4 regions of the Kocuria oxytropis genome follow, and region 2 is predicted to be linked to each of the others. Evidence: riboswitches for the same ligand, from Rfam matches in the RefSeq annotation. Region 2 holds a riboswitch; each other region holds the start of a gene.
The links. Region 2 has a riboswitch for S-adenosylmethionine ahead of QYM41_RS14760 (acyl-CoA dehydrogenase family protein). Riboswitches for the same ligand answer to the same signal wherever they lie in the genome.

Region 1 (7,514 bases), on a different contig from region 2:
GACCGGGCCCGTGATACTGGAAGGACCGGCCGGCGCCCCGTCCGGCCCCAGCTCCCCGGAGGACAGCACCATGACCGTCGACCTGCTCCCGCCCCGCGTCACGCCGGACGTGGCCCCGGACACCACGACCCCGGCCCGGGACCTCCGGGCCGGGAGCCGCGGGTGGGCCGAGGTCGAGCAGAACTGCCCGTACTGCGCGGGACCCGAGACCGACTGAGCGGCGCACCGCCCCGGCCGTGACGGCCGGCTCAGAGGTCCGCGAGCACCGACATCGGGTCCTCCACGGCGTCGGCCACCATGCGCAGGAAGCCGCCGGCCGTTCCGCCGTCGCACACCCGGTGGTCGAAGGCGAGGGAGAGCTGGGTGACCTTGCGGACGGCCAGCTGCCCGTCCACCACCCACGGGCGGTCGATGATCCGCCCGATCCCCAGGATCGCGACCTCCGGGTGGTTGATGATCGCCGCGGCCCCGTCCGTGCCGAACACGCCGTAGTTGTTGAGGGTGAACGTGGAGCCGGACAGCTCGGCCGGGCCGGCCTTCCCGGAGCGTGCGAGCTCCGTGAGCCGCCGGAGCTCGGCGTCCAGGCCGCGGGCGCTCAGGGTGTGCGCGCCGCGGATGTTCGGCACCACGAGCCCGCGGTCGGTCTGCGCCGCGAAGCCCAGGTTCACGCCGTCGAAGCGCACGATCTCCTGGCTGCCGTCCTCGAGGGTCTCGATCCGGGTGGCGAGCTCCGGGTGGCGGGCCAGGCCGGCGAGCACGAAGCGTGCGATCAGGGCCATCAGTCCCGGCGCCCGCTCGGGGTCGCGGGCCTTGAGCCGGGTGCGCAGCGCCACCAGCTCCGTGGTGTCCACGTCCACCCAGACGGTGGCCTCCGGGATCTCCCGGCGGGAGCGGGTCATGGCCTGCCCGATGGCCTTGCGGATGCCGGAGACCGGCAGCCGCTCGGCCACCCCCAGACCGGTGCGGGCGTCCACGGCGGAGGGCCCCGCCGGGGCGGACGCCGCCGACGACGGGGCGGCGGTCCCCCGCAGGGTCGGTGCCGGCTCCGCGGGCACGTCCGCGGCGGCCACGACGTCGCGGCGCAGGATGAGCCCGCCGGGGCCGGTGCCGCGCACGGTGGAGATGTCGATCCCGCGGTCCTTGGCGAGCTTGCGCACGATCGGCGAGACGACCGTGGGCGCCAGGCGCGGGGCGGAGGCCATCGCGTCGTGGGCGGCGTCCGCGGCCTGCGCCGGCGCGGCGGCCGGCACGGCGGTGGTCGCGGGCGTCCGGCCGTCGGCGGAACCGGCCCGCTTCGGACGCCGCCGGCGTCCGGGCGCCCCGCCGGCGGGCGTGCCGTAGCCGATGAGCACGCTGCCCGAGCCGGTGTCGTCGTCGGAGGCCCCGGCGGCGGGGTCCGCCCCGGCGCGCTCCTCCTCCCGGTAGGACTGCCCGCCCTTCGGGCCGCCGCCCTGCGGGGCGGGGGTGCCCTCCCGGTCCGCGGTGTCGACGGAGATGAGCGGGGCGCCGACGTCGAGGGTCTGCCCGGAGGCGCCGTGCAGCTCGTGCACGGTCCCCGCGAAGGGGCAGGGCACCTCCACGGCGGACTTCGCGGTCTCCACCTCGGCGATCGGCTGGTCGACGGCGACGGTGTCGCCCACCCGGACGAGCCAGCTCACGAGCTCGGCCTCGGTCAGTCCCTCGCCGAGATCCGGCAGGGTGAACGTCTTCACGGTCATGGTCAGTCCTCCCACTGCAGGTCGTCCACGGCGTCGAGGATGCGGTCGACGCTCGGCAGGTAGTACTCCTCGAGCTTGGGCGCCGGGTACGGGATGTCGAACCCGGTCACGCGGCGCACGGGCGCGGCCAGGGAGTGGAAGCAGCGCTCCTGGACGCGGGCGACGATCTCGGCCGCCACGGACGCGAAGCCCGGCGCCTCGGCCACGACCACTACGCGCCCGGTCCGGCGCACCGACTCGCCGACCGTGACGTCGTCGAACGGGACGATGCTGCGCAGGTCCACGACCTCGAGCGAGCGCCCTTCGGCGGCGGCGGCCGCCGCGGCCGCCAGGGCGGTCGGCACCGACGGCCCGTAGGCCAGCAGCGTGGCGTCCTCGCCGGGGCGGGCGACCACGGCGCGGCCCTCCCGGCGCTCGGGCGCCCGGTTCTCGTAGCGGTCCCTCAGCTCGGCCAGGTCCACGGGGGACTTCGACCAGTAGAGCTTCTTGGGCTCGAAGAACACGACCGGGTCGTCGGAGTCGATCGCCTCCCGCAGCATGAGGTAGGCGTCCTCGACGGTGGCGGGGGTGAAGACCTTCAGGCCCGGCGTGTGGGCGTAGTAGGCCTCCGAGGAGTCGCAGTGGTGCTCCACGCCGCCGATGCCGCCGGCATAGGGGATGCGGATGACGATCGGCAGGCGCACGGCGCCGCGGGTGCGGTTGTGCATCTTCGCGATGTGCGAGGCGACCTGCTCGAAGGCGGGGTAGGCGAAGGCGTCGAACTGCATCTCGATCACCGGGCGCATCCGGTTCATCGCCATGCCCACGGCCATGCCGGCGATCCCGGACTCGGCCAGCGGGGTGTCGAAGCAGCGGGTGCGGCCGAAGCGCCGCGTCAGCCCGTCGGTGATCCGGAAGACGCCGCCGAGGGTGCCGACGTCCTCGCCGAAGACCACGACGGCGTCGTCGGCTGCCAGGGCGTCGGCCAGGGCGGTGTTGAGCGCCTGGGCGAAGGTCGCGGGCTTGACCGCCGGGGCGTCGCCGGCCGGGGCGGGGGCGTGCAGGGTGCTCACTGTCCGGTCTCCTCTCGGGCGAGCTCGGCGGCCAGGAACTGCTCCTGCTCGGCGAGCTGCGGGGTCTGCTCGGTGTAGACGTGGCGGAACAGCTCGAGCGGGTCGATCTCCACCTCGGCGTTCATGCCGTCGCGCAGGGCCGTGGCGACGTCCTCGGCGGACGCGGCGATGCGCTGCTCCGCCGCGTCGTCGAGCACGCCCTCCGCGGTGAGCCAGGCCCGCATCCGGGTCACCGGGTCCTTGGCGATCCACTCCTGCACCTCGGCGTCGTCCCGGTAGCGGGTGGCGTCGTCGGCGTTGGTGTGCGCCTGCATCCGGTAGGTGTGCGCCTCGACGAGCAGGGGCTCGGACTCGGAGCGCGCCAGGTCCACGGCACGGCGCAGGGTGGCGAGCAGGGCCACGAGGTCGTTGCCGTCCACCCGCTCGCCGGCCATGCCGTAGCCGACCGCCTTGTGCGCGAGGCTCGGGGCGGCGGACTGCTGGGACAGGGGCACGGAGATCGCGTAGCCGTTGTTCTGCACGAAGAACACGACCGGCAGCTTGAACACGGCCGCGAAGTTCAGGGCCTCGTGGAAGTCGCCCTCGCTGGTGGCGCCGTCGCCGCACATCGCCAGGACCACGGTGTCCTCCCCGCGCAGCTTCGCGGCGTGGGCCACGCCCACCGCGTGCAGCAGCTGGGTGGTCAGCGGCGTGGACTGGATGCCCACGCGGTGCTCGTAGGGGTCGTAGCCGCTGTGCCACTCGCCGCGGAAGATGGCCATGACCTGCATCGGGTCCACGCCCTTGGTCATCACGGCCACGGTGTCCCGGTAGGTGGGGAACAGCCAGTCGCCCTCCTCGAGGCACAGGGCGGCGGCCACCTGGCAGGCCTCCTGGCCGTGGCTGGACGGGTAGACGGCCATGCGGCCCTGGCGGACCAGGGCGGAGTTCTGGTCGTTGACCCGCCGCCCGACCACGAGCTTCTCGTAGGCCTCGAGCAGGACGTCCCGGGCGGGCAGCGGGTACTCGTGGCCGGGGCCGGTGCCCTGCTCCTCGGGGGCGAGCAGCCGCCCGTCCGGGGCGACCATGCGGATCTCGCCGCGGGCCGGGAGCATGTACTGCTCCGGCGTGATGCCGAAGGTCTGGGAGGCCCGGAGGATCGGGTCCTCGGGGGTCTCGACGGTCTGGCTCATGGTGTCCCCTCGGTCGGTCCCCGGCCCGGTCACGGGTCCGGGGAGGCGGGAAGGCTGGTGCAACGATGTCTCCCCAGTATGGGAACAGGACCCGGTTCGTATCCACAGAACGGGGAAAGAGCAGAAGAGTGGAGCGAGAAGTGCAGACTGCGTGGACGGAATGGTCTAGTGTGGCGTGGCGCACACACATTCGTCCGGCGCCTCCCGGGCCCCGCGACCGACCCCACCGAAGGAGCCCGCCGTGCCCTCGACCCCCGTGTCCCTCGACGAGACCGACCGGAAGATCCTCGCGGAGCTCTCCCGGGACGCGCGGCAGTCGGTGACCGCGATCGCCGCCGCCGTGCACGTCTCCCGCGCCCACGCCTACGCCCGGATCAACCGGCTCCGGGACGAGGGCGTGATCCTGCGCTTCAGCACCGTGATCGACCCCGTCCGGGCGGGGCTGCAGGCCTCGGCGTACGTGACGCTCAAGCTCCAGCAGAACACCTGGCGGGAGCTGTGCGCCCAGCTCCGGGCGATTCCCGCCGTGCACCACATCGCCCTGGTGGGCGGCAACTTCGACGTCATGCTGCTCGTGCGGGCCGTGGACACCGTGCACCTGCGGCAGGTCATCTTCGAGCACATCCAGCAGCTGCCCGGGGTGGTGGACACCCAGACCTTCCTGGTCTTCGAGGACATCGACACCCGGGCCTGACCCGGGGGCCCGGCCGGCGTCATGTTCCGTCACGGTCGTCATGTTCCGTCGCGGCGGGACAGCCACTACCTCTGCGCATAGTGTGGGCCCAGCTTCACGAGACGTGACCGCGAAGCTCCGACTGGGTCACGCACCAACCCCATGCTCATCGGGTGGTTCGGATGAAGAAGCGGCCTGCATCCTCCGCGGCGCCCCTCCGGCGACCACGGCCGTCCGGTGCGGGTAAGAGCAAGGCACAGGAGCAAGCGCCATGTCCGTCCCCGTGACCGATCACGACCTCGCCACCCGGCAGATCCACGCCGGCACCCACGACCAGCTCGCCCAGCGCACCCTCACGGTCCCGATCTACCAGTCCGCGGCGTACGAGTTCCCCGACTACGAGGCCGCGCGGCAGATGTTCGCCCAGACCCGGCCGGGCTTCACCTACACCCGCACGGGCAACCCGACGGTCGCGGTGCTCGAGCAGCGGATCAGCGACCTCGAGGGCGGCGTGGGCGCCGTGGCGACCGGCTCCGGGCAGTCCGCCGTGGCGGTGGCGCTGCTCGCCCTGCTCGGCCAGGGCGCCGGCAAGCACCTCGTGGCCTCCGAGAAGCTCTACGGCGGGACGGTGGACCTGCTCACCGACTCGTTCGCCGACTGCGGCATCGAGGTCACGTTCACGGACCCCACGACGCCGGGGGCGTGGGCGGCGGCCGTGCGCCCCGACACCCGGGCGTTCCTGCTCGAGTCCATCGGCAACCCGCTGGCCACCCTCCCGGACCTGCCCGGGATCGCCGACGTCGCCCGGGCGGCCGGGGTGCCCGTCGTCGTCGACAACACCCTCGCCTCCCCGGCCCTGTACCGGCCCCTCGAGAAGGGCGCCGACATCGTGGTGCACTCCGCCACCAAGTTCCTCGGCGGGCACGGCAACGCGCTCGCCGGGGCGGTCGTGGACGGCGGGACCTTCGACTGGTCCGCGCGGCCGGGCAGGTGGCCGCAGTTCACGCAGGCCCGCGCCCGCTGGGGCGGGCTGAGCCTGGCCGAGAAGTGCGCCGGGGCGAGCCCCTACCTGCACCTGGTCCGGGCCAAGTACGTGCACGACCTCGGCACCACGCTCTCCCCGTTCAACGCCGCCCAGATCCTGCAGGGCACCGAGACCCTCGAGCTGCGGGTGGCCCGGCACACGGCCTCCGCCCTCGCGGTGGCCGAGTTCCTGACCGGACACCCCGCCGTCGCCCGCGTCCACCACCCCGGCGTGCCCGGGGACCCCGGCGCGGGGATCGCGGCCCGGGACTTCCCCCGCGGCACCGGCTCCGTGTTCTCCTTCGACCTCGCCGCCCCGGCCGCGGCCGTGGGACCGTTCATCGACGCGCTGCGGCTGTTCAAGCTGGTCGCCAACGTCGGGGACACCCGCAGCCTCGTGGCCCACCCCGCGGCCATGACGCACTGCCGCCTGACCCCCGAGCAGCGCCGGGCCGGCGGGATCGCCGAGACCACGATCCGGCTGTCCGTGGGCCTCGAGTCCCCGCAGGACCTCGTGGCCGACCTCGGCCAGGCCCTCGACACCGTCCAGACCACCCGGAAGTGAGCCCCGCCATGACCTCCGCCACCGAGACCCGCACCCGTCCCCGCGGGTTCACGACCACCGCCGTCCACGCCGGCCAGGAGCCGGACCCGCTGACCGGGGCGGTCATCCCGCCCATCTACCAGACCTCCACGTTCGCCCAGGACGGCATCAACGTGCTGCGCGCGGGCCACGAGTACAGCCGCGGCTCCAACCCCACCCGCAGCGGCTTCGAGGAGCAGCTCGCGGCCCTGGAGCGGGGCGAGCGCGGGTTCGCCTTCGCCTCGGGGATCGCCGCCGAGGACGCCCTGCTGCGCGCGGTCCTGCGCCCGGGCGACCACGTCGTGCTCGGGGCCGACGGATACGGCGGCACCAACCGGCTGATCACCACGGTGCTCGCCCCCTGGGAGATCACCCACACCGCGGTGGACACCACCGACCTCGACGACGTCCGCGCGGCGGTGCGTCCCGGCGCCACCCGGGTGCTGTGGCTCGAGACGCCGTCCAACCCGCTGCTCGGCATCGCCGACGTCGCGGCCTGGGCGCAGCTGGCCCGGGACGCCGGGGCGCTGCTCGTCGTCGACAACACCTTCGCGTCCCCGTACCTGCAGAACCCCCTGGAGCTCGGCGCGCACGCCGTGGTGCACTCCACCACCAAGTACATCGGCGGGCACTCCGACGTGCTCGGCGGCGCCGTGGTCGTCGGGACGGCCGAGTGGCGCGGGGCCCCGCTCGCGGAGACGGTCGGCTTCCAGCAGTTCGCCGCCGGGGCCGTGGCCGGCCCCCAGGACAGCTACCTGGCCGCCCGCGGGCTCAAGACCCTCGGGCTGCGGATGGAGCGCCACCAGGACAACGCGCAGCGGATCGCCGAGTGGCTGCTGGAGCGCCCGGAGGTGTCCCAGGTGCTCTACCCCGGCCTGCCCGGGCACCCCGGGCACGCGCTCGCGGCCGCGCAGATGCGCGGGCCCGGCGGCATGGTCTCCTTCCGGCTGACCGGCGGGGAGGCCGCGGCCCGGGCGGTGGCGGAGGGCACCCGGCTGTACTCGCTGTCCGTGAGCCTGGGCGGGGTGGAGTCCCTGATCTGCTACCCCTCCGAGATGACGCACGCCTCCGTGCGGGGCACCGCGCTGGCCGTGCCCGTGGACCTGGTGCGGCTCTCGGTGGGCATCGAGGACGTCGAGGACCAGCTCGAGGACCTCGAGCGCGCGCTTTCCGCCTGACGGTCCGGCTCCGCCCGGTCAGCCGGCACCGCGCGGCTCAGCGGGTCGTGTCCGGGTCGCCGGACCCGGCCGGGGCGCCGGCCGGGTCCGCCTCCGGCCAGGCGGGGGCAGGGCC
Region 2 (7,514 bases):
GGGACTGGGCTCCCCGGCCCTGCAGTACCTCGCGGCGGCGGGGGTGGGGACCATCGGGATCGTCGATGACGACGTCGTGGCGCTCTCCAACCTGCAGCGCCAGGTGGTGCACACGACCGCCGACGTCGGCCGTCCCAAGGCCGACTCCGCGGCCGAGACCGTGACCGCGCTCAACCCGCTGGTCGAGGTCCGCACCCACCCCGTCCGGCTGGCCGCGGACAACGCCGCGCAGCTCCTCGGCGAGTACGACCTGGTCCTGGACGGCGCCGACAACTTCGCCACCCGCTACGTGGTCAGCGACGCCGCCGCCGTGACCGGCATTCCCTGCGTGTGGGGTTCCATCCTGCGCTTCGAGGGCCAGGTCAGCGTGTTCTGGGCCGGGCACGGGCCCACTTACCGGGACCTCTACCCCGAGGCCCCGCCGGACGGGGAGGTGCCCAGCTGCGCCGAGGGCGGGGTCTTCGGCATGCTCCCCGCCACGGTCGGCTCCGTCATGGTCACGGAGGCCGTCAAGCTCATCACGGGCACCGGCGAGCCCCTGCTCGGCCGGGTGCTGCTGCACGACGCGCTCGCGATGACCTGGCGCGAGATGCGCCTGGCACCGGACCCGGACGCCTCCCCGGTCACCGCGGTGGCAGAGCCCGCCGCCGTCCGCGCGCTGCCCGGGACGGATCCCGCCGAGACGGTCGGGGCGGCCGAGCTGGCCCGGCTGCTCGAGCGCCGCGCGCGCGGGGAGGCCGCCTTCGCCCTGGTGGACGTGCGCGAGGACTGGGAGCGGGAGCTCGTGGCCATCGACGGCGCCGTGCCCGTGCCCCTGCAGCAGATCCTGGACCGCGGCGCCGACGCCCTGCCGCCGGAGGCCCGCGGGGCCGATCTCGTGCTGCACTGCAAGGCCGGGGTCCGCTCCGCGGCCGCGCTCGCCGCGCTGCGGCCGTTCTTCGCCCAGCGGGAGGAGCGGGTGCGGCACCTCGAGGGCGGCGTGCTCGCCTGGGTGGAGCAGGTGGAGCCGGACCGGCCGGTCTACTGACCCGGTCGGGTACACCACTCCGGTCGACGTGACGGACTGTGACGTCGTCGTGACACCCGATGACGCGCACAGGTCATCGACTGGCTCCGCGGCCCGGCGGTCTGGTGCGATGGCGGACGTCCCATTCAGAGCGGCCGAGAGATCTGGCTCGACGACGCCGCAGCAACCCGTCCCTCCCCGGGGTCAGGGTGCTAACGCCAGAACCGATGGAGATCCCCGGGTCCGTGCTGGGTCCGTGACGTCGGCCGCTGCCGTCACCGGGCCCGTGTCCGGCGTGGCCGGACGGCCGGTTCTCCTCGGTGCGACCGAGAGGACCACGCATGACCCGCACCACGGCCGAGAGGACCACCACCCGTCCCGGCGCCGGCACGAACCTCGCCGCCGGCCTGCCGCGGGACCACGCCGGGCTGAGGGAGCACTTCGGGCCGCTGTTCGCGCAGATCGCCGCCGGCGCCCTGGACCGGGACCTGCGGCGTGTGCTGCCCCACGAGGAGGTCCGCCGGCTGGACCGGGCCGGGTTCGGTGTCCTGCGCGTCCCGGAGGCCCACGGCGGTCCCGGGGTCAGCGTCGAGGACTTCACCCGGCTGCTGGTCGACCTGGCCGAGGCCGACTCCAACATAGCCCACCTCTACCGGTCCCACCACGGCTTCGTGGAGTCCCTGCGCTTCCTGCCCCGGCGGCTCCAGGACGTCTGGTACCCGCGGGTGCTGGCCGGGGCCACCGTCGGCAACGCCTCCACGGAGAAGGGCGGCAACGCGCTCGGCACCCTGAACACCGTGCTGAGCCGGACGGCCGCGGGGTGGGAGCTCACCGGGCGGAAGTTCTACGCCACCGGCTCGGTCTTCTCCGACTACACCCGCGTCTCGGCCGCCCTCGACCACGGGGACGGGCGCCGCTTCGCCGTGGTCGCCACGGACGCCGAGGGCGTCACGCTGGAGGACGACTGGGACGGCTTCGGCCAGAAGCTCACCGGCACCGGCACCGCGGTCTTCGACCGCGTGCACGTCCCGGACGACGCCGTGCTGGACCGCACCGCCGGCAGCGCGGAGGCCGTCCACGAGGCCGCCTTCTTCCAGCTGGTGCTGCTGGCCGTGCTGGCCGGCATCGCCCGGGCCGCCCGGCGGGACGCCGTGGAGACCATCGCCGCCCGCCGGCGCACCTTCAACACCGGGCTCGGCCTGCCCTTCCGCGAGGACCCGCTGATCCAGGAGGCCACCGGCCGGATCTCCGCCAAGGCCTTCGCGGCCGAGGCCACCGTGCTGCACGCCGCCCGCGCCCTGGACGCCGGGATCGCCGCCGCCGTCGCGGCCGGCGCCGACCGCCCCGACGCCACGGGCGCCCTCCCGGCGGCGCTGCACGAGTCCGAGATCGCCGTGGAGCACGCCCAGGTCACCGTGCCGGAGCTGGCGCTCGGCGCGGCCCAGGACCTGTTCCTCACCGTGGGCGCCTCCGCCACGTCCACCGCCAAGGGGCTGGACCGGCACTGGCGCAACGCCCAGACCGTGGCCACCCACAACCCGATCGCCTTCCGCGCCCGCGCCCTCGGCGACTACCTCATCAACGGCACCCTGCCGGAGGGCCTGAACGCCATCGGCGACGCGAGGACCGCCGCGCGGACCACCACCGACCGAACCCCAGGAGCCTGACGCATGACCACCCCGACCCCGACCGCCGCGGGACGCAGCAGCGTCGTCCACGGCAAGAAGCGCGTCCTGGCCTCGGCCTTCGCCGGCACCACCATCGAGTGGTACGACTTCTACCTCTACGGCACCGCCGCCGCGCTGGTCTTCAACGTCCAGTTCTTCCCCATGGCCACCGAGCTCGGCGGCATCGTCGCCTCCTTCGCCACCCTCGCGGTCGGGGTGATCGCCCGGCCCCTGGGCGGGATCATCGCCGGGCACCTGGGCGACCGGATCGGCCGCAAGGCCCTGCTGGTGGCCTCCCTGCTGCTCATGGGCGTGGCCTCCACCCTGATCGGGCTGCTGCCGACCTACGACGTGATCGGGTGGTGGGCCGTCGTCGGGCTCGTGGTGCTGCGCATCCTGCAGGGCCTGTCCACCGGCGCCGAGTGGGGCGGCTCCGCGCTGCTGAGCGTGGAGCACGCACCGGCCCGGCACCGCGGGTTCTTCGGCTCCTTCACCCAGATCGGCTCCTCGGCCGGCATGCTGCTGGCCACCGGAACGTTCTTCATCGTGCAGAACGTCCTGAGCGCCGAGCAGTTCGCCGCCTACGGCTGGCGCATCCCCTTCCTGCTCTCGGCCCTGCTGGTGGCGGTCGGCCTGTGGATCCGCCTCGGCGTGGCCGACGCCCCGGAGTTCCTGGAGCACCGGGCCTCGGGCAACGTGGCCAAGGCCCCGCTGCGGGAGCTGCTGGTCCACCACCGCCGCCCGCTGCTGGTCACCATCGGCCTGCGCCTGGCCCAGAACGCCGTCTACTACCTGGTGACGGTCTACATGCTCACCTACCTGCGGGACGTGCGCGGGGACAGCACCGCCGGCGTGACCGCCGTGATGATCGCCTCGGCCATCGGCCTGTTCTCCACCCCCTTCTGGGGATGGCTCTCCGACCGGGTGGGCCGGAGGGTCGTGTCGGTGAGCGCCTACGCGGCGATCGGCGTCTTCGGCTGGGTGCTGTTCGCCTTCCTCGAGGCCGGGCCGCTCGCCCTGCTCCCGCTCGTGGTGGTCCTCGGCATCAACCTGGTGCACGACGCGATCTACGGACCGCAGGCGGCCTGGTTCGCCGAGCAGTTCCCCGTGCACGTGCGGTACTCGGGCGTGAGCTTCGGCTACCAGGTCGGCACCGTCCTGGGCGGCGGGCTGATGCCGCTGATCGCCGCGCTGCTGTTCGCCGCCGGCGGGGACACCCCGTGGCTGATCGCCGGGTACCTCTCCGTGCTCTCCGTGCTCTCGGTCGCCGCCGCCCTGGCCGCGAAGGACCCCGCCCGTCAGCAGCGCGGCACCGAGCTCACCGACCTGCACACCGTTTCCACCGCGTCCGGCCCCGCCCCGGCCGGCGGCGCCGCCGAGACCGTGGGCGCCGCCGCGACCACCCCCGAGAGGACCACCGTATGACCCGCCCCCTGCTGCTGAACGCCTTCGACATGATGGTGCCCGTGCACCAGTCACCGGGGCTGTGGCGCCACCCGGAGGCCGGGGTCGCCGGCTTCGACACGCTCGAGTACTGGACGTCCCTGGCCCGCACCCTCGAGGAGGGCGGCTTCGCCTCGCTGTTCCTCGCGGACATCCCGGGCGTCTACGACGTGTACGGCGGCGGGACCGAGGCCACGGCCCGCGGGGGAGTGCAGTACCCGGTGCTCGACCCGCTCGTCGCGGTGCCGGCGATGGCCGCGGCGACCGAGCGGATCGGCTTCGGCGTCACCGCCTCGGTCACCTACGAGGCGCCCTACCTGCTGGCCCGCACCTTCGCGACCCTCGACCACTTCACCCGCGGCCGGGTGGCGTGGAACGTGGTGACCTCCTACCAGGACTCCGCCGCCCGGAACCTGGGCATGGACGGGCAGATCCCGCACGACGAGCGCTACGACCGCGCCGACGAGTACATGGAGGTCATGTACAAGCTCCTCGAGGGGTCCTTCGAGCCCGGGGCGGTGACGGCCGACGCCGAGGCCGGGGTCTTCGTGGACCCCGACCTCGCCCACCCGGTCGGCCACGAGGGCACCTGGTTCTCCGTGCCCGGCCACGCCCTGACCCACCCCGGCCCCCAGGGCACCCCGCTCCTGTTCCAGGCCGGCGCCTCGAAGCGCGGTCAGGAGTTCGCCGTGGACCACGCCGAGGCCATCTTCTTCATCGGCAGCACCCCGCAGCTCGTGCGCCGCTGGACCGACGGCGTCCGGGCCGGACTGGCCGAGCGCGGGCGCGCCGAGGACGCCGTGAAGACCTTCACGATGGCCACGGTGGTGGTCGCCGAGACCAACGCCGAGGCCCACGCCCGGCTGGACGGGTACCGCCGGCACGTGGACATCGAGGGGGCCCTGTCCCTGTTCGGCGGCTGGACCGGCGTCGACCTGGCCGGTGCGGACCCCGACGCACCGCTCGAGTACGTGGCCACGGACGCCAACCAGTCCGCGCTCGCCGCGTTCACCTCGCTGTCCCCGGACAAGACGTGGACGGTGCGCGACCTGGCCGAGTTCGTGGCCATCGGCGGCCGCGGGCCCGTGATCGCCGGGGCGCCCGGCACCGTGGCGGACGAGCTCGAACGCTGGCGCGAGGAGGCCGGCGTCGACGGCTTCAACATCTCGGCGGCCGTGCGGCCGGCGGACCTGGAGCGGTTCACCGCGATGGTGTCACCGGAGCTGCGGCGCCGGGGCCTGCTGCCGGAACCCGGCAGCGTCCCCGCCGGCCGCACGCTGCGGGAGGTCCTGACCGGGACCGGTCCGCGGCTGGCCGACGACCACCGGGGGGCCTCCTACCGCCGCTGACACCTTCTCCCGGGACACCTCCTCCCGGGTCCTCGGCGACAGCACCCACCACCGGGCTCCGGCGGCTCACCCGGCCCAGCGCCGTCGGCCCGGGGACGGGCATCCGGCGGAAGGTCGCGTCCCCGGCCGCGGGTCAGCGGATCTCGCGCAGGGAGCCGTCGGTGACGTCGTAGACGAACCCGCGCACGTGGTCCCGGTGCGGGATGAACGGGCTGGCGGCGATCCGTGCCATCGACTGGCGGACGTCGTCGCCGGGATCGGTGAAGGACTCCGGTGACCACGGCGGGCGGATCCCGGTGTCGGCCTCGATCTGGGCCTTGAAGGCGTCGTCGGTGAAGGTGAGCATGCCGCAGTCCGTGTGGTGGATCAGGATGATCTCCCGGGTGCCCAGCAGCCGCTGGCTGATCACCAGGGAGCGGATCTCGTCCTCGGTGATCACCCCGCCGGCGTTGCGGATGACGTGGGCGTCGCCTTCGCGCAGGCCGAGCAGGCCGTAGGGGTTGAGCCGGGCGTCCATGCAGGCCACCACCGCCACCGGCAGGGCCGGGGGCATGGGCAGGTCGCCCTGGGTGAATTCGGCGGCATAGGCCTCGGCGTGGCGCAGAAGGTCGTCGGTGACGCTCATGGCAGGGGCCTTTCCTCGACGGCTGTGGCGGACCGCAGGCCGATGACGGGCTGCGGGTCCGGGTGTCCTCGGACGCCGCGGTCGAACGTCTCCGGGTCCGCCGCGTCCGGTCCTCACCCTAGGACCGGACGTCCCCGCTGAACACCCTTCCCGCCGTCCCGGTCGGTGCTCTGTACGCTGGTGGTGCACGGCATGCCCCAGCGACCGTCGCCGGTCCTGTCAGCACGGTCGCCCCGCGGGTCGCCGGCGGTTCCGCGGAGCGGCCGTGGACCTGCCGACGCCGGGAAGGGGAGTGCTGCACCGATGACCCACCAGACGCAGGAGTACGACGTCGTCATTGCCGGGGGCGGGCTCGCCGGGCGCAGCCTCGCCTGTTTCCTGAGCCGGGAACCGGCGCTGACCGGGGCGCGGATTCTCATCGTCGACGACGCCGGCGATCCATACCCGCACCGCTCCCTGATCTACTGGCACGACGACGCCCTCCCGCTGCCCCTGACTCCCGAGGCCGCGTTCACGAGCCTCGCGGTCGACGCCGGAGCCGCCCCGCGGGTCCTGCCGCTCCGGCGCCACCGCCTGTGCCTCACGTCGTCACGGGCCGTCTTCCGGTGCCTCGACGACGTCATCGACGGCAACCCCCGCATCACCCGTCTCGACGCACGGGTCGCACGGGTGCGGGCCCGTGCCGGCTCGGCGGAGGTGGTCCTCTCCGACGGCCGGCGCCTCACGGCGTCCCACTGCTTCGACAGCAGCCTGCCCCCGACCGGCATCACGGCACCGCTGCTCATGTCGGGCGAGGTGCGCCGGGTGCGCACCGCCCACGACGCCTTCGACCCGTCGACGGCCACCTTCATCGATTTCCGGTCCGGTGCACGGCACCCCGTGCACTTCCACTGCGTCCTGCCGATCTCGGCCCGAGAGGCCGTCGTCGAAGTCACCCGCATCGTGCCGGGGACGGCTCCCGACGCGGGATTCTCGTTCGACCGGGCGACGTCGGCCTACCTGCGCACCGTGTGGGGTGTCAGCAGGTACTCCTCGGTGTCGGTGGAACGCGGCTCCATCCCCTTGGGCGTCCGCCCCGGTCCGGCCCGCGGCCGCCACGTGCGCATCGGATCTCCCTCGGGGGTGGTCAAGGCCACCACCGGGTACGGCTTCACCCGCATCCTGCGCCAGACCCGGCACATCGCCTCCACGCTCGCCTCCACCGGGTCACCCGAGACACCCCGGCCGTCCCCGCGCTTCCGCTGGTACGACAGACCCGTGCTCCGGATGTGGGAACGCGATCCCGAACTCGCGGTGGAGTTCATGAGAGCCGCGTTCACCGCGGGCGATGCCGATCTCGTCCTCGACTTCCTCGACGAGCGCACCACGTTCGCCCAGGAACGTGGGCTGCTCGGGTCCATGCCGGTCAGGATGCTCCTGCAGCC
Region 3 (7,514 bases), on a different contig from region 2:
ATGCTCCGGGGCGGGCGTCAGAACAGCTGGACGGGCTTGACGATGTCCGCGTACACCAGCAGGGCGGACATCCCGATCATGAGCACGGCCACCGCGTAGGTCACCGGCAGCAGCCGGGCGGGGTCGAAGGGACCGGGGTCGCGGTGGCCGAGCAGCCGCGCGCTCCCCCGCCGCAGCCCCTCCCACAGGGCGCCGGCGACGTGCCCGCCGTCGAGCGGCAGCAGCGGGAGGAGGTTGAACACGAACAGCGCCAGGTTCACGGAGCCGATCAGTCCCACGAGGGAGGCGGCCTTGTCCCGCAGCGCGATCTCCTCGTGCGCGGCGATCTCCCCGGAGATCCGCCCGACCCCCACCACGGAGATGGGTCCGTCCGGGTCCCGCGGGGCGTCGGAGAACGCGGCCTCGGCCACCTCGTAGACCCGCTGCGGCAGGTGCAGGACGACCCCGGCGATCTGCTGCAGGCCGTCGAGCACCGCCGGCGGCACCGCGGTCAGCGGCTGCCGGACCGGCTCGGTGGTGGGGCTGATCCCGATGAAACCGACCTCCTCGTAGCGGGGGGTCCCGTCCTCGCCGGTCACCGCGGCCCCGGTGTCGTCCAGCACGGGCCGCGAGGACAGGATCGGGGTCAGCTGGGTGGTCACGGTCCGCCCGTCCCGCTCGATCACCAGCGGGATCCGCTCCCCGGCCCGGTCCCGGATCCGGCCGGTGAGCTCGGTCCAGGAGGCGACCGGGGCGCCGTCGACGGCCGTGACGACGTCCCCGGGGCGCAGCCCGGCGGCGTTCGCGGGGGCCTGGGGGTCCTCCGGCCGGCACTCGGCCTGCCCCGCGCTGCTCCGCTCGGCGGCCACGACGCACTCGGAGACCCACGCCACCGTGGTGGTGGGCGTCGCCGTGCCGAAGCCGGAGAGCAGGACCGCGAGGCACAGCGCCCCGAGCAGCAGGTTCATGACCGGACCGCCGAGCATGATCACGATCCGCTTCCACACGGGCAGGCGGTAGAACGTGCGGTGCTCGTCGCCGGGGGCGAGCTGGTCCGCGGCGGCGCCGCGGGCCTCCGCGGCCAGCTGCTGGAACACCCCGGTGCTGGAGGCGCGGGCCGTGGTGCCCGCGCGCGCCGGCGGGTACATCCCCACCATGGAGATGTAGCCGCCCAGCGGGACGGCCTTGAGCCCGTACTCCGTCTCGCCCCGGCGGCGGGAGACGACCGTGCGCCCGAACCCGACCATGTACTGCGTGACGCGCACGCCGAAGAGCTTGGCCGGCACCAGGTGGCCGATCTCGTGGAGGGCGATGGAGACCGCGATGGCGACCGCGGCCAGCAGCACGCCCACGAGGAACAGCACGACGCCCATCCGTCGGACCTCCCGGGATCGTCGGCGGTCCCCGGCGGGCGCCGGGGACCGGGGGGACCGTGCGCTGCGCACGGCGAGGACCAGTGTGCACCACCATCCTGGACGGTGCCCGTCAGGCGCACCGGACGACGACGGCCGGTGCCCCTCCCGGAGGAGGCGCACCGGCCGTCGCGGGCGCGGGCGGAACCGCTCAGCGGCGCAGGATCCGGCGGGCCAGCCGGTTGCCCACCACCTGCACGAGCTGGACCAGGACCACGATCACGGCGACCGCGGCCCACGTGACCTCGTCGTTGAACCGCTGGTAGCCCAGCCGCAGGGCGAAGTCGCCCAGGCCGCCGGCGCCGATGGCCCCGGCCATCGCCGACATGTCGGTGATGCCGATGACGAGGAAGGTGTAGCCGAGCACCAGGGGTCCCAGCGCCTCGGGCAGGATCACCGTGGTGATGATCCGGCCGCGGGAGACCCCCATGGAGCGGGCCGCCTCCACGACGCCCGGGTCCACGCTCATGAGGTTCTGCTCGACGATCCGCGCCACGGCGAACATCGCCCCGATGGTCATCGCGAAGATCGCCGCGTTGGGGCCCAGGCGGGTGCCGACGACCTCCTGGGTCACCGGGCCGAGGGCGGCCAGCAGGATGATGAACGGGATCGGGCGGACGAAGTTCACCACGAGGTTCAGGCCCTCGTGGACCGCGCGGTTCTCCAGGATGTTGCCGCGGCGGGTGACGTAGAGCCCCACGCCCACGAGCAGTCCCAGCAGGCCGGCGAGCAGCAGCGTGACGGCCACCATGTAGAGGGTCTCCCCGAGCGCGGCCAGCAGCTCGGGTCCCAGGACGGACCAGTCGTTCACGCGGCCACCTCTCTCAGGGTCGTGATCCGGGACATCTCGTCGACCACGGCCTGCACGGCCGCGTCCTCGCCCGTGAGCTCGAAGGTCAGGGAACCGAACGACTGCTCCTGGAGCACGCTGATGCCCCCGTAGGCGATGGTGAAGCGGACCCCGCGGGCGGCGCCGTCCGAGAGCACCCCGCCGATGTCCACGCCGTCGCCGACGTCCACGATGACCAGGCGCCCCCGGTGGGTGCGGCGCAGCCGTGCCACGTCGCGGGCGTCGGGCTCCGAGTGCAGCACGGAGGAGACGAAGCGGTGGGCGGTCTCGGTGCGCGGCCGGGCGAAGATGTCCACGGTGGAGCCGTGCTCCACGACCTTCCCGTCCTGCATCACGGCCACCCGGTCCGCGATGGCCCGCACCACGTCCATCTCGTGGGTGATGATCACGATGGTGATCCCCAGCTCCCGGTTGACCCGCTGCAGCACCTGCAGCACCTCCTGCGTGGTCTCCGGGTCCAGGGCGCTCGTCGACTCGTCGGCCAGCAGCAGCTTCGGGCTGGTGGCCAGGGCGCGGGCGATGCCCACGCGCTGCTTCTGCCCGCCGGAGAGCTGCTCCGGGTAGTTCCCGGCGCGGGCGGCCAGGCCCACGAACTCGAGCAGCTCGGCCACCCGGGCACGGCGCTTCTCCTTCGGCCAGCCGGCCCGCTTGAGCGGGTACTCGACGTTGCCGGCCACGGTCCGGGAGGTGAAGAGGTTGAACTGCTGGAAGATCATGCCGATCTCCTGCCGCACGGGCGCCAGCTCCGTCTCGCGCCGGCCGGCCACCTCGAACCCCTCCACGGTCAGGGACCCGGAGGTCACCGGCTCGAGCCCGTTGATCAGGCGCACGAGGGTGGACTTGCCCGCCCCCGAGTAGCCGATCACGCCGAAGATCTCGCCGCGGCGGACCTCGAGGCTGACGTCGTCGACCGCCACCACCTCGCGGGCCGCCCGGCCCGTGCCGGTGCGGAAGGTCTTGGAGACGTTCTCGAAGCGGACGAGCACCTCCTCGGGGCGCCCGGACGGGGACGGCCCGGTGGGTCCCTCCGCGCTCACTGCTGCTGGTCCTTCAGCTCCTGCTGGTAGCGCTGGGTGAGGTCCTGCAGCTCCTCCGGCTCGAGCTGCAGCGGCACGGCGGTGCCCTTGGTCTCCTCCATCTCGGCGTCGATCACGGGCTGCTCGTGGTAGAGGGCCGCGACCTTCCGCAGGGTCTCGTCGTCGGCGAGCTCCTCCGTCGTGGTGAAGAGGTTGACGTAGGCCCGGGAGCCCTCGGCCTCGGGGTCGTCCTGGGCGAGCGCCGACTTCGGGTCGATGTCCGCCCGGGACAGGAAGTCGTTGTTGATGACCGAGCCGGCCACCGAGTCCAGGGACAGCACCGTCTGCTCCGCCGAGACGGGCGTGACCTTCACCGTGGAGGCCTCGGTGTCGACGTCGAGCTCGGTGGGGATGAGGGTGTCCGAGGTCAGCTCCACGAGGCCGGCGGACTCGAGCACGAGCAGCGCGCGGGAGAGGTTCACGGCGTCGTTGGGCACGGCGATCTCGTCGCCCTTCTGGAACTGCTCCACGGATTCGTACTGGTTGGAGTACAGCCCCAGCGGGTAGATCGAGGTCGAGCCGATCGGGGTGATGGAGCCCCCCGCGGAGTTGTTGTAGTCGGCGAGGAACGGGACGTGCTGGAACCAGGTCATCTCCACGTCGCCGGACTCGGTGGCGGGGTTCGGCTGGTTGTAGTCGGAGAAGTCGACGTACTCGACCGTGATGCCCTGCTCCTCGGCCAGCTTCTTCAGGGCGTCGTGGGTCGGGTCGGTGCCCACCACGCCGATGGTGACCTTGTCGTCGGCCAGGACACCCTCGCCGGAGGACTCCCCGGCGGAGCCGCCGCAGGCGGTGAGGGTGAGGCCGAGGGTCGTGGCCAGTGCGAGGAGGGGGAGGCGCTGCGATCGCATGTGGTGCCTTTCCGTGGGTCCGTTGGTGTCGGAGGTCTTCACCGGGGCCGGGGACCGGCGGCGACGGCCGATCGGCGCGCGGAAGGGCGCGGCAGGCGTCGAGCCGTACTTGCCGCCGGCCGTCCTCGGCCGTGGCCGGATGGTTCACCTGGGGCACCCCACTACGGGAGAGGGTTGCCGCCCAGCAAGCCAGGGCTCGGTGCTGGGACTCGTCATCCGGCCGACAGACTAGCACGGACGCGCCCGCTCGCGGCGCCGGGCCGGGAGCGCGGGAGGCGGGACCCGGGAGCGCCGGAGCCGGCGGCCGGGTCAGCCGGCCAGGACCTCCTGGGCGCGGCACCGTGCCCAGCGCTCGGCCTCGAGGACCGCCTCCAGGTCCGGCTCCCCGGACCCGTCGTGCTCCTCCAGCACCGCCTCGACCGTGTCCACGATGGCCGGGAAGCGGATCCGGCCGTCGTGGAAGGCGTGCACCGCCTCCTCGTTGGCGGCGTTGAACACCGCGGGGAAGGTCCCGCCCCGCTCCCCCGCGGCCTTGATCAGCTCCACGGCCGGGAACACCACCGGGTCGAGGGGTTCGAAGGTCCACTCGGTGGCGCGCGTCCAGTCGCACGGCAGCGCGGCCCCGGGCACCCGGTGCGGCCAGGCCAGGCCGAGGGCGATGGGCAGGCGCATGTCCGGGGGCGAGGCCTGGGCGAGGGTGGAGCCGTCCACGAACTGGACCATGGAGTGGACCACCGACTGCGGGTGGACGACCACGTCGATGCGCTCGAGGGGCACGTCGAAGAGCAGGTGCGCCTCGAGCACCTCGAGCGCCTTGTTCACCATGGTCGCCGAGTTGGTGGTCACCATCAGCCCCATGTCCCACGTGGGGTGCCGCAGGGCGTCCCGCGGGGTGACCGACTCCAGCTCCGCCCGGGACCGGCCGCGGAACGGCCCGCCGGAGGCCGTGAGGACGAGCCGGTCCACCTCCCCGGCCGTTCCGCCGCGCAGCGCCTGGGCCAGCGCGGAGTGCTCGGAGTCCACGGGGATCAGCGCGTCCGGGTCCCCGGTGGCCGCCGCGGCGGAGCGGACGAGGGCGCCGCCGGCGATCAGCGACTCCTTGTTCGCCAGGGCCAGCTTGTGCCCGGCCCCGAGCGCCGCCAGCGTGGGGGCGAGCCCGATGGACCCGGTGATCCCGTTGAGCACCAGGTCCGCGTCGGGATGGGCCGCGGCCGCCGACGCCGCACCGGGCCCGTGCTCGATGTGCGGGCGGTAGCCCCACGCCCCGGCGGCCCCGGCCCGCTCCGCGATCAGGCCGGCCAGTCGGGCGGCGTCCTGGCCGGTGCCGCTCGTGGCCACCAGGGAGGCCCGGGTCTCGACGGCCTGCTCGGCCAGCAGCTCGAGGTGGCCGCGCCCCGCGGCGAGGGCGGTCACGCGGAACGGCTCCGGCCCCTCGAGCCCGCGTGCGGCCCGGACGACGTCGAGGGCCTGGGTGCCGATCGAGCCCGTGGAGCCCAGGACGACGATCCTGCGGGGACCGGCGGCGGCCAGGGCCTGCAGCTCGGGCGTCGGGCGGGTGCGGGGCGAGGAGGCGGGGGACGTCATGGCCCCAGTATCCCCCGGCCCCGGCCCGCCCCGGGTCCCCGCCGGCACCGTGCGGGCCGCGGGGGCCCGGGGCGGGAGGCCCGGGTGCGACGAGGCCCCGTCCACCGGCAGCGGTGGACGGGGCCTCGGGGACCGGTGTGGTCGGGTCAGTGCGTCGTGCGGCCCTTGCGGCCGGTGACCGCACCCCAGATGAAGAGCACGATGAGCGCTCCCACGACGGCGGTGATGATGGTACCGATGTCGAAGACGGACTCCAGGTCGCCGATGCCGATCAGCGAGCCGAGGAAACCTCCGAGGAGGGCTCCGACGATGCCGAGGACCATGGTGACGAGAATTCCGCCGCCCTGGTTGCCCGGCATGATGAGCTTGGCGAGGGCGCCGGCGATGAGGCCGAGGACGATCCAGCTGATGATTCCCATGATGGCTCCTTATCCGTCCCGGGAGGGACTTTCAGTGTACGCAACCGGCGAGTATCCCTGGAATACCCTGGACCGGCTTCGGGGCCAACACTAACCGACGATCAGCCGCCTGTCTTTTCACGGAGGCGAATTCTCGGGGGCCGACGGGAAAACGGACCGGCCCGCCGGAAGCCGGGGCTTCGGGCGGGCCGGGGATCGTCCCAGGTGGGAGCGGAAGTGGCGTCAGTGGGCGACAGGCTTCTCCGCGCCGATGCCTGTGAGGGAGCGCACCTCCATCTCGGACTGCTTGACGGGGTCCTCGAGCCGGCGCTCCGTCATGGAACCGATGAAACCGAGGAGGAAGGAGGCCGGGATCGAGACCAGGCCCGGGTTCTGCAGCGGGAACCACGCGAAGTCCGCGGTCGGGATCATCGACGTCTCGGCTCCGGACATCACCGGGGAGAAGACGATCAGGCCCACGGAGATGAACAGGCCGCCGTACATGGACCAGACCGCGCCGCGGGTGGTGAAGCGACGCCAGTACAGGGAGTACAGGATGGTCGGCAGGTTCGCCGAGGCCGCGACCGCGAACGCCAGCGCCACGAGGAACGCGACGTTCTGGCCCTGGGCGCCGATGCCGCCCGCGATGGAGACCAGGCCGATGACCACCACGGTGGTCTTGGCGACCTTCAGCTCCTGGCGGGGGTCGGATTTCCCCTTCTTGATCACGCTGGTGTAGATGTCGTGGGCGAAGGACGCCGAGGCGGTGATGGCCAGGCCGGCGACGACCGCCAGGATGGTGGCGAAGGCCACCGCGGCGATGATGCCCATCAGCAGGGACCCGCCGAGCTCGAAGGCGAGCAGCGGGGCCGCGGAGTTCACGCCGCCGGGGGCGGCCTGGATCCGCTCGGAGCCGATGAGGGCCGCCGCGCCGAAGCCCAGGATGAGGGTGAAGAGGTAGAACAGGCCGATCAGGGAGATCGCCCAGACCACGGAGGTGCGGGCCTCCTTGGCGGTGGGGACCGTGTAGAAGCGCATCAGCACGTGGGGCAGGCCCGCGGCGCCGAAGACGAGGGCCAGGCCCAGGGAGATGAAGTCGAGCTTGCTGGTCTCGCTCACGCCGTACTTCAGGCCCGGCTCCAGAATGGCCGGGTTCCCGGAGACGGCGACCGCGTCACCGAGCAGCGAGGAGAAGTTGAAGCCGTACAGCGCCAGGATCCACACGGTCATGACCGCCACGCCCGAGACGAGCAGGACCGCCTTGATGATCTGCACGTAGGTGGTGCCCTTCATGCCGCCCACGAGCACGTAGACGATCATGAGCACGCCCACGATCACGATCACCAGCGACTGGCCGGCCTTGG
Region 4 (7,514 bases), on a different contig from region 2:
TCATCCAGGTGGAGCAGGTCCCGGACCTCACTCCCCTGTTCCGGCACCGCCCGGACGACTTCCCCTACGTGGTCGCCGAGGTCGGCCGGGACGGCGGCGAGATCTGCCTGCAGTACGCCAGCCGTGTCCGCGCCACGGACGAGCAGCAGATCGAGGGAGAGACCGAGCACCTGAAGAAGTTCCCGGGGGGCGGCTGGTCCCAGGGACGCTGGCAGCGGCACACCGAGGACGTGTGGCGGCGCAACACGGAGCAGGTGGCCGGGCAGATCGACAAGGTCGTGGCCGAGAGCGGGGCGCAGCTCGTGGTGCTGGCCGGCGACATGCGGGCCCGGGGCCTGGTCGAAGAGCAGCTGTCCAAGGCGAGCCGCGCGATGCTGAGCGTCGTGGACGCCAACACCCGCGCGGGGGGCAGCCAGTCCGCCGACTTCGACCACCAGGTCGAGGAGCGCGTGGCGGAGGTCGTCGCCCACCGTCAGCAGGAGCTGCTCGAGCGGCTCGCGGAGCAGCAGGGGCGGTCCGGTGCCACCGCCGTCTCCGGCATGGGGCCGGTGGTCTCGGCCCTGCAGCAGGCGCAGGCGGAGACGCTGCTCATCGACGACACCCACCTGGACACCGAGCAAGAGCTCATCGCCCTGGACGCCGAGCCCTGGATCGCCCTCCAGGAGTCGGACTCCGTGGGCGCCGGCGTCCTCGGCCGGGTCTCCGCCGACGCCGCCCTGGTGCGCGCCGCGGTGCTGACCGACGGCCGCCCCGTCTTCGTGCCGCCCGGGGCGCTGCCCGACGGCACGGACGTGGCGGCCCTGCTGCGCTGGGCCGCCGCACCGGCCTCCTGACCGGTCCACAGCACGAGGGGCCCCGCGCCGGCGCGGGGCCCCTCGTGCGTCCTGCTCCCGGGACCACGGCGCGGACCGGGCTCGTGGCGCGAGCGTCTCGCTCCGGACCCCGGGGCGGGGAGCCGGCTCGTGGCCGGGGCCCCGCGACCGGGGATCACGGGCGGGGAGCAGGCCCACGACCGGGGACCACGGGGCGGGGAGCCCCGCTCAGGAGATCAGCGCACGGGCGGGAGTGTCCGCGGCGGAGGGCTTGCCCGCGTAGGCGCCGCGCTGGGCGGCGGCCGGGTGGGTGTCGAGCACCTTGGTCCGGCCCTTGCCGTAGAGGTTCTCGCGCAGCGTGGTGCCCTCGTAGCCGGTCCGGTACCGGCCGCGCTTCTGCAGCTCCGGCACGACCCACTCCACGAAGTCCTCGAAGGAGCCCGGGGAGACGTGGTAGGCGAGGTTGATGCCGTCCAGCCCGCCGTCGTCGATCCACCGCTCGAGCTCGTCGGCGACGGTCTGCGGGGAGCCCACGATCGGCACGCCCATGCCGCCCATCGAGATGTGCTTGGCGACCTCCTTCACGGTCCACTTCTTGTGCGGGTCGGCGGTGGTGAACGGGGTCAGGAAGGACTGGATGGACTCGGTCTTGATGTACTCCAGGACGTCGTTCTCGTCGTAGCGGCCCAGGTCCACCCCGGACCAGCCGCCCACGAGGCCCAGCGCGCCGTCGGTGTCCGCGTACCGCTCGTAGTCCCGGCGCTTCTGCTCGGCCTTCGCGTCGGTCTCGTCGACGATCACGTGCAGCATCGCGAAGATCTTGAGGTCGTCCCGGCCCCGGCCGCTGGCCTCCGCCTCGTCGCGGAGCTTGTCGGTGACCACGCGGGTCAGGTCCGGGCGGATGCCGCCCACGAAGACGGCCTCCGCGTGGCGGCCGGCGAACGCGCGCCCGCGGGAGGAGGCCCCGGCCTGGAAGATCAGCGGCGTGCGCTGCGGCGACGGCTCGGTCAGCCCGATGCCCGGCACGTCGAAGTACGTGCCGTGGTGCTGGATCGGGTGCACGAGCGCCGGGTCGGCGAAGATCCCGTTCGCCCGGTCGCGCTTGACCGCCCCGTCCTCCCAGGAGCCCTCCCAGAGCTTGTAGCAGACCTCCATGAACTCCTCGGCGATCTCGTAGCGCTCGTCGTGCGAGATCTGCTCCGTGAGCCCGTGGTTCTCCGCCGCGGACTTCAGGTAGGACGTCACCACGTTGAAGCCCATCCGGCCCTTCGTCAGGTGGTCCAGGGTCGCGAACTTCCGGGCCAGCGGGTACGGCTGCTCGTAGGTGATCGCGCTGGTCACGCCGAAGCCGAGGTGCTTCGTGACGGCCGCCATCGCCGAGATCTGCATGAACGGGTCGTTGACCGGGATCTGGGTGGCGTCCCGGATCACCGGGGCCGCCGAGTTCTGGTAGACGTCGTAGTAGCCGACCACGTCGGCGAGGAACAGCGCGTCGAACAGGCCCTTCTCCAGCAGCTGGGCCACGTCCGTCCAGTACTCGATGGTGTTGTACTCGTCCGCCCGGGAGCGGGGGTGCTTCCACAGGCCGGGGGCCTGGTGACCCACGCAGGTCATGTCGAAGGCGTTCAGGGCGATGCGCTTGCTCATGGGTGGTCCTCCCGGATCGATGCCGACCCGCGCCCGTGCGTCGTGGAGACCTGCTCGCGGGTCCGACGCACTGCTGGGCGCCGTACTTGCCGCGGAGCGTTGTGCACCACGGCCCGATGTTCATCTGGGGCACCCCGCTACGGGAGAGGGTTGCCGTCCGACCAGCCAGAGCTTCGCGTCGGATCTCGTCATCGTCGTCGGGGAACAGCTTAGCCGGTCGTCCCGGACCCGGCGCAAGCCTGTCCGCGCGGATCGGTGCCGGCTCAGACGGGCGGAGCGAGCGGCGGTGTCCGGGACGGGTCCAGGGTCCAGCCCCGCCGGAGCCGGGCGCGGACCTCGATCAGGGGGCAGGTGTCCACCACCACGTCGAGCCCGGCCCGTTCCGCCCGCGCGACCGCGGCCTCGTCCACCACGCCGAGCTGCAGCCACACCGCCGCCGCACCGGCGGCGACGGCCTGGTCCACGACAGCGCCGACACGGCGGGAGTTGACGAAGCAGTCCACGACGTCGATCGGCCCCGGCACCTCGGCGAGGGTGCGGAAGCCCGGCTCGCCGTGCACCGGTTCGCCCTTCGGGTTCACCGGGACGATGGTCATGCCGAGCTCGTTCCGGATCCGCCGTGCGACCGAGTGCGCGGGGCGGGTCGTGGTGCCGGTCAGCCCCACCACGGCCCACCGGCCGGGCCGGCTCAGGAGACGGTCGATGACGGCGGGATCGTTGCGGCTCATGCCCCCACCCTTCCACGCCCCTCCGCCTTTCCCGCGAGATGGCAGCTGGCGGCCACCGGGGCGCGGTGCTCGGTCGCCGTCAGCTGCCATCTCGCGGGAAGGGCGGGAGGGTGGTGGGATTTGCCAGGGGGGACGCCGAGGACGTTCAATGAAGGCGTCACCATCCGGAGCGGCTGAGAGACCTGGCTCGTCGACGTCGCAGCAACCGGCACGGATCCCTTCTGATCCTCCGCGCGAGGTGCTAATGCCAGGACCGATGGAGTTGATCATGAGCACTTCTCTGCGCAGTCCTGCGCCGCCCACCGCCCCGAGCACCCCCAAACGCGCGTTCCCCGTGGTGTTCGAGCACGTCGGCAAGGTCTTCCCGGCAGGTCACGAGACGCACCACGTCCTGCGGGACGTGGACGTCTCGGTGCGCCCCGGTGAGGTCCTGGCGATCCTGGGGCCCTCGGGCTGCGGCAAGTCCACCCTGCTGCGGGCCGCGGCCGGTCTCGACACCGCCTCGAGCGGCCGGGTGCTCATCGACGGCACCCCCGTGTCCGGCATCGACCCCCGCTGCGCGGTCGCCTTCCAGGAGCCCCGCCTGCTGCCCTGGCGCTCCGTGCGCGAGAACGTCCGCCTGGGCCTGCCCCGCGGGCTGCCCCGGGACGAGGGCGACGCCGTGATCGACGACCTCCTGCGCCTGGTCGGGCTCACGGCGCACGCGGGCCACCGCCCGCGGGCGATCTCCGGCGGCATGGCCCAGCGCGCGTCCCTGGCCCGGGCCCTGGCCCGCGACCCCGGGGTCCTGCTGCTCGACGAGCCCTTCGGCGCGCTCGACGCCCTGACCCGCCTGCAGATGCAGGACCTGCTGCTCACGGTCCACGCGGCCCGGCCCACCACCGTCCTGCTGGTCACCCACGACGTCGACGAGGCCCTGCAGCTCGCCGACCGGATCGTGGTCCTGGGCCGGAGCGGGCCCACCGCTCCCGCCTCGATCAGCACGGTGCTCGCCGTCCCCGGCGAGCGCCCCCGGGACCGGGCCTCCGAGGTCCTCGCCGAGCTGCGCGTGCAGCTGCTGGGCCACCTGGGTGTCGACGCCCACCACTCCGCGACCCGCTGACCCGGCCCGCCTGCTCCGCCCCTGATCCGCGCGCGGCACCCGCCCGCACCGGCCGGCCCGTCCGCTCCGCACCGCACCGCTCCGCTCGAAACGCACCGCACCGCACCGACTCACCCCGCACCGCACCGCCCCGCCCCGCCCCGTTCGAAAGGCTCCGCCATGCCCCTCTCCCCGCGCTCCGCCCGCACGATCCCCGCCCTCGCCGCCGTCCTGGCCCTCGGACTGACCGGCTGCATGGCCGGTGAGGGCTCCGGAGAGGAGCCCGCCGAGGCCGCCGGGGGCGGCACCGTCCGCGTGGACTGGGCCACCTACAACCCGCTGTCCGTGGTGATCAAGGAGAAGGGCTGGCTCGAGGCCGCGTTCGCCGAGGAGGGCACCGAGGTGGAGTGGGTGCAGTCCGCCGGGTCGAACAAGGCCAACGAGGCGCTGCGCGCGGAAGCCGTGGACGTCGGCTCCACCGCGGGCTCCGCGGCGCTGCTGGCCCGCAGCAACGGCACCCCGATCAAGGTGATCGACCTGTACTCGCAGCCGGAGTGGTCCGCCCTGGTCACCGCGCCCGGCACCGGGGTGCAGGAGGTCACGGACCTCGCGGGCCGGACCGTGGCCGCGACCAAGGGCACCGACCCGTACTTCTTCCTGCTCCAGGCCCTCGATGAGGCCGGGGTGGCCGCCGAGGACGTGACGATCCAGAACCTGCAGCACGCCGACGGCCGTGCCGCCCTGGAGAACGGCCAGGTGGACGCCTGGGCCGGGCTCGACCCGATCATGGCCGCCGCGGAGGAGAACGGCGCGGAGCTGTTCTACCGCAACGTCGACTTCAACACCTACGGCTTCCTCAACGCCCACGAGAACTTCCTCGAGGAGCGGCCCGAGGCCGCCCAGACCGTGGTGGACGTGTACGCCCACGCCCGGCAGTGGGCGCAGGAGAACCCCGCCGAGACCGCGCAGCTGCTGTCCGAGGCGGCCGGGATCGAGCTGTCCGTGGCCGAGGCCGTGCTCGAGCGCACCAATCTGGACATCGACCACGTGCCCGGCGAGGAGCAGCTGGCCGTGCTCGAGAAGGTCGGACCGATCTTCGTCGAGTCGGACGACGTCGCCGACCAGGAGCAGATCGACGAGGCCCTCGGGAGCATCGTGGAGAGCTCCTACGCCGAGAACGCCGACGCCTCCCGCGCCGCCGAGCTGATCGAGGGCGGGCAGTGACGTCGCCGCAGGCGCCCGCCGAGGAGACCGGACGCGCCGAGGACGCCCCTGTCACGCCGACCCGCCGGCGTGGGCCGCTGCTGCGCACCGGGCTGGGCCTGCTGCTGCCCGTGGCGCTGCTGGCGCTGTGGCACCTGCTGTCCACCGCCGGGGTGTTCAGCCCCGTGCAGCTGCCGGCCCCGCTCGCGGTGCTCGAGGCCGGGATCGGCCTGCTGTCCGGCGGGGACCTCTGGACCCACGTGGGCATCTCGACCCAGCGGGTGCTGATCGGGTTCCTGGTGGGCGCCGGGCTCGGGCTCGTGGCCGGGTCCTTCATCGGCCTCTCCCGCTGGGGCTCCACGCTGGTGGGGCCCACGATCGGGGCGTTCCGCGCGGTGCCGTCCCTGGCGTGGGTGCCGCTGCTGCTGCTGTGGATCGGTCTGGGCGAGGACTCGAAGGTCACGCTGGTGGCGATCGGGGCGTTCTTCCCCGTCTACACCACCGTCTCCGCGGCACTGCAGCACGTGGACCGCAACCTCATCGAGGCGGCGCGGGCCTTCGGGCTCCACGGACTGCGCCTGCTGACCACGGTGCAGCTGCCCGCCGTCATGCCGTCGGTCATCTCGGGCCTGCGCCTGGCCCTGGCCCAGGCGTGGCTGTTCCTGGTGGCCGCCGAGCTGCTGGGGGCCTCGATGGGACTGGGCTGGCTGCTCACCGACTCGCAGAACAACGGGCGCACCGACCGCCTGCTGCTGGCCATCGTCCTGCTCGCGGTGCTCGGCAAGCTCTCCGACGCGCTGCTGGGAGTGTTCGAGCGGTGGGCCGTCCAGAAGTGGGCCTGAGGCAGCACCCGTGACACACCCATCTGCGACGGTGGAGACCACCCCGCACGACGACGAAGGACCCGACACCGTGAGCTTCAGCTGGAGCGACCCGCTCTCCCCCACCCCCAACCCCGCCCTGGTCTCCGAGGAGGCCCGGACCGCCTTCTGGGAGGGCCAGGCCTCCCGCCTGGACTGGGCCGAGCCGTGGACCACGGCGCACCGCTTCGAGCGGCCGCGGCGGATCGGCGAGGACGAGGACGGCGCCCCCACCTGGTCGGTGCCGGAGATCGCGTGGTTCGAGGGCGGGAAGCTCAACGTGGCCCACAACTGCGTGGACCGCCACGTCGAGGCCGGCCGCGGCGCCCACGTGGCCCTGTACTTCGAGGGCGAGCCCGGGGACCGGCTGGTCTACACCTACGCCGACCTGCAGCGCGAGGTCTCCCGCGCCGCCAACGCCCTGCTGGCGCTGGGCGTGGAGCAGGGCGACCGGGTGGTGATCTACCTTCCCGTCATCCCGGAGACCGTCATCATCACCCTGGCCTGCGCCCGCATCGGCGCGGTGCACTCGCTGGTCTTCGGCGGGTTCTCCGCCGAGGCGCTGCGGTTCCGGGTGGAGGACACGGGCGCGAAGGTCCTCGTGACCACGGACGGGCAGCACCGGCGCGGGGCCGTGGTGCCCGTGAAGGCCGACGCCGACGAGGCCTGCAGCGGCGACAACGCGATCGAGCACGTCGTCGTCGTGCGCCGCACCTCCCGCCCCGGCCGTACGGACCTGCCCCGGGGCACCCGGGGGACGCACTCCAAGGACGAGGACGCGGTCCCGTGGACCCGCGGGCGGGACGTGTGGTGGCACGAGCTGGTCGCCGAGCAGTCCGACGTGCACGTGCCCCAGGCGTTCGACGCCGAGACGCCGCTGTTCATCATCTACACCTCCGGCACCACCGGCAGGCCCAAGGGCCTGGTGCACACGATGGGCGGCTACCTCGTCCAGGCCGCGTACACGCACGCCCTGCTGTTCGACCTGCTGCCCGACGTCGAGGACGCCGGGGGCGAGCTGCGCCCCGACGAGCTGGCCACCGTCAACGACCCCGCCAAGGTCGACTCGACCGTCCACTGGTGCACGGCCGACCTCGCGTGGGTCACCGCGCACACCTACGAGATCTACGGCCCCCTGGTCAACGGCGTGTCCGAGGTGATCTACGAGGGCACCCCGAACACC

Region 1: it holds a riboswitch for S-adenosylmethionine, as region 2 does, so the genes downstream of both, QYM41_RS14440 (O-acetylhomoserine aminocarboxypropyltransferase/cysteine synthase family protein) here and QYM41_RS14760 (acyl-CoA dehydrogenase family protein) in region 2, are expected to answer to the same signal.
Region 3: it holds a riboswitch for S-adenosylmethionine, as region 2 does, so the genes downstream of both, QYM41_RS08055 (MetQ/NlpA family ABC transporter substrate-binding protein) here and QYM41_RS14760 (acyl-CoA dehydrogenase family protein) in region 2, are expected to answer to the same signal.
Region 4: it holds a riboswitch for S-adenosylmethionine, as region 2 does, so the genes downstream of both, QYM41_RS01185 (LLM class flavin-dependent oxidoreductase) here and QYM41_RS14760 (acyl-CoA dehydrogenase family protein) in region 2, are expected to answer to the same signal.

Annotation. Positions count from the first base shown of each region.
Region 1 is NZ_JAVFXA010000015.1:21,036-28,549, reverse strand. It holds gene QYM41_RS14465 (hypothetical protein) at 71-217, shown strand; gene QYM41_RS14460 (dihydrolipoamide acetyltransferase family protein) at 249-1,718, opposite strand; gene QYM41_RS14455 (alpha-ketoacid dehydrogenase subunit beta) at 1,721-2,770, opposite strand; gene QYM41_RS14450 (thiamine pyrophosphate-dependent dehydrogenase E1 component subunit alpha) at 2,767-3,942, opposite strand; gene QYM41_RS14445 (Lrp/AsnC family transcriptional regulator) at 4,184-4,636, shown strand; SAM riboswitch class IV at 4,729-4,848, shown strand; gene QYM41_RS14440 (O-acetylhomoserine aminocarboxypropyltransferase/cysteine synthase family protein) at 4,887-6,203, shown strand; gene QYM41_RS14435 (cystathionine gamma-synthase) at 6,212-7,399, shown strand; gene QYM41_RS14430 (tellurite resistance/C4-dicarboxylate transporter family protein) at 7,437-7,514, opposite strand, start outside.
Region 2 is NZ_JAVFXA010000016.1:22,923-30,436, forward strand. It holds gene moeB (molybdopterin-synthase adenylyltransferase MoeB) at 1-1,027, shown strand, start outside; SAM riboswitch class I at 1,146-1,240, shown strand; gene QYM41_RS14760 (acyl-CoA dehydrogenase family protein) at 1,348-2,673, shown strand; gene QYM41_RS14765 (MFS transporter) at 2,677-4,098, shown strand; gene QYM41_RS14770 (LLM class flavin-dependent oxidoreductase) at 4,095-5,465, shown strand; gene QYM41_RS14775 (beta-class carbonic anhydrase) at 5,599-6,090, opposite strand; gene QYM41_RS14780 (lycopene cyclase family protein) at 6,394-7,514, shown strand, end outside.
Region 3 is NZ_JAVFXA010000006.1:78,797-86,310, forward strand. It holds gene QYM41_RS08040 (M50 family metallopeptidase) at 18-1,352, opposite strand; gene QYM41_RS08045 (methionine ABC transporter permease) at 1,543-2,142, opposite strand; gene QYM41_RS08050 (methionine ABC transporter ATP-binding protein) at 2,199-3,278, opposite strand; gene QYM41_RS08055 (MetQ/NlpA family ABC transporter substrate-binding protein) at 3,275-4,168, opposite strand; SAM riboswitch class IV at 4,269-4,385, opposite strand; gene dxr (1-deoxy-D-xylulose-5-phosphate reductoisomerase) at 4,478-5,752, opposite strand; gene QYM41_RS08065 (GlsB/YeaQ/YmgE family stress response membrane protein) at 5,899-6,171, opposite strand; gene QYM41_RS08070 (monocarboxylic acid transporter) at 6,394-7,514, opposite strand, start outside.
Region 4 is NZ_JAVFXA010000001.1:251,858-259,371, forward strand. It holds gene QYM41_RS01180 (baeRF2 domain-containing protein) at 1-833, shown strand, start outside; gene QYM41_RS01185 (LLM class flavin-dependent oxidoreductase) at 1,041-2,459, opposite strand; SAM riboswitch class IV at 2,537-2,652, opposite strand; gene QYM41_RS01190 (CoA-binding protein) at 2,723-3,187, opposite strand; SAM riboswitch class I at 3,345-3,450, shown strand; gene QYM41_RS01195 (ABC transporter ATP-binding protein) at 3,456-4,289, shown strand; gene QYM41_RS01200 (aliphatic sulfonate ABC transporter substrate-binding protein) at 4,449-5,492, shown strand; gene QYM41_RS01205 (ABC transporter permease) at 5,489-6,313, shown strand; gene QYM41_RS01210 (AMP-binding protein) at 6,384-7,514, shown strand, end outside.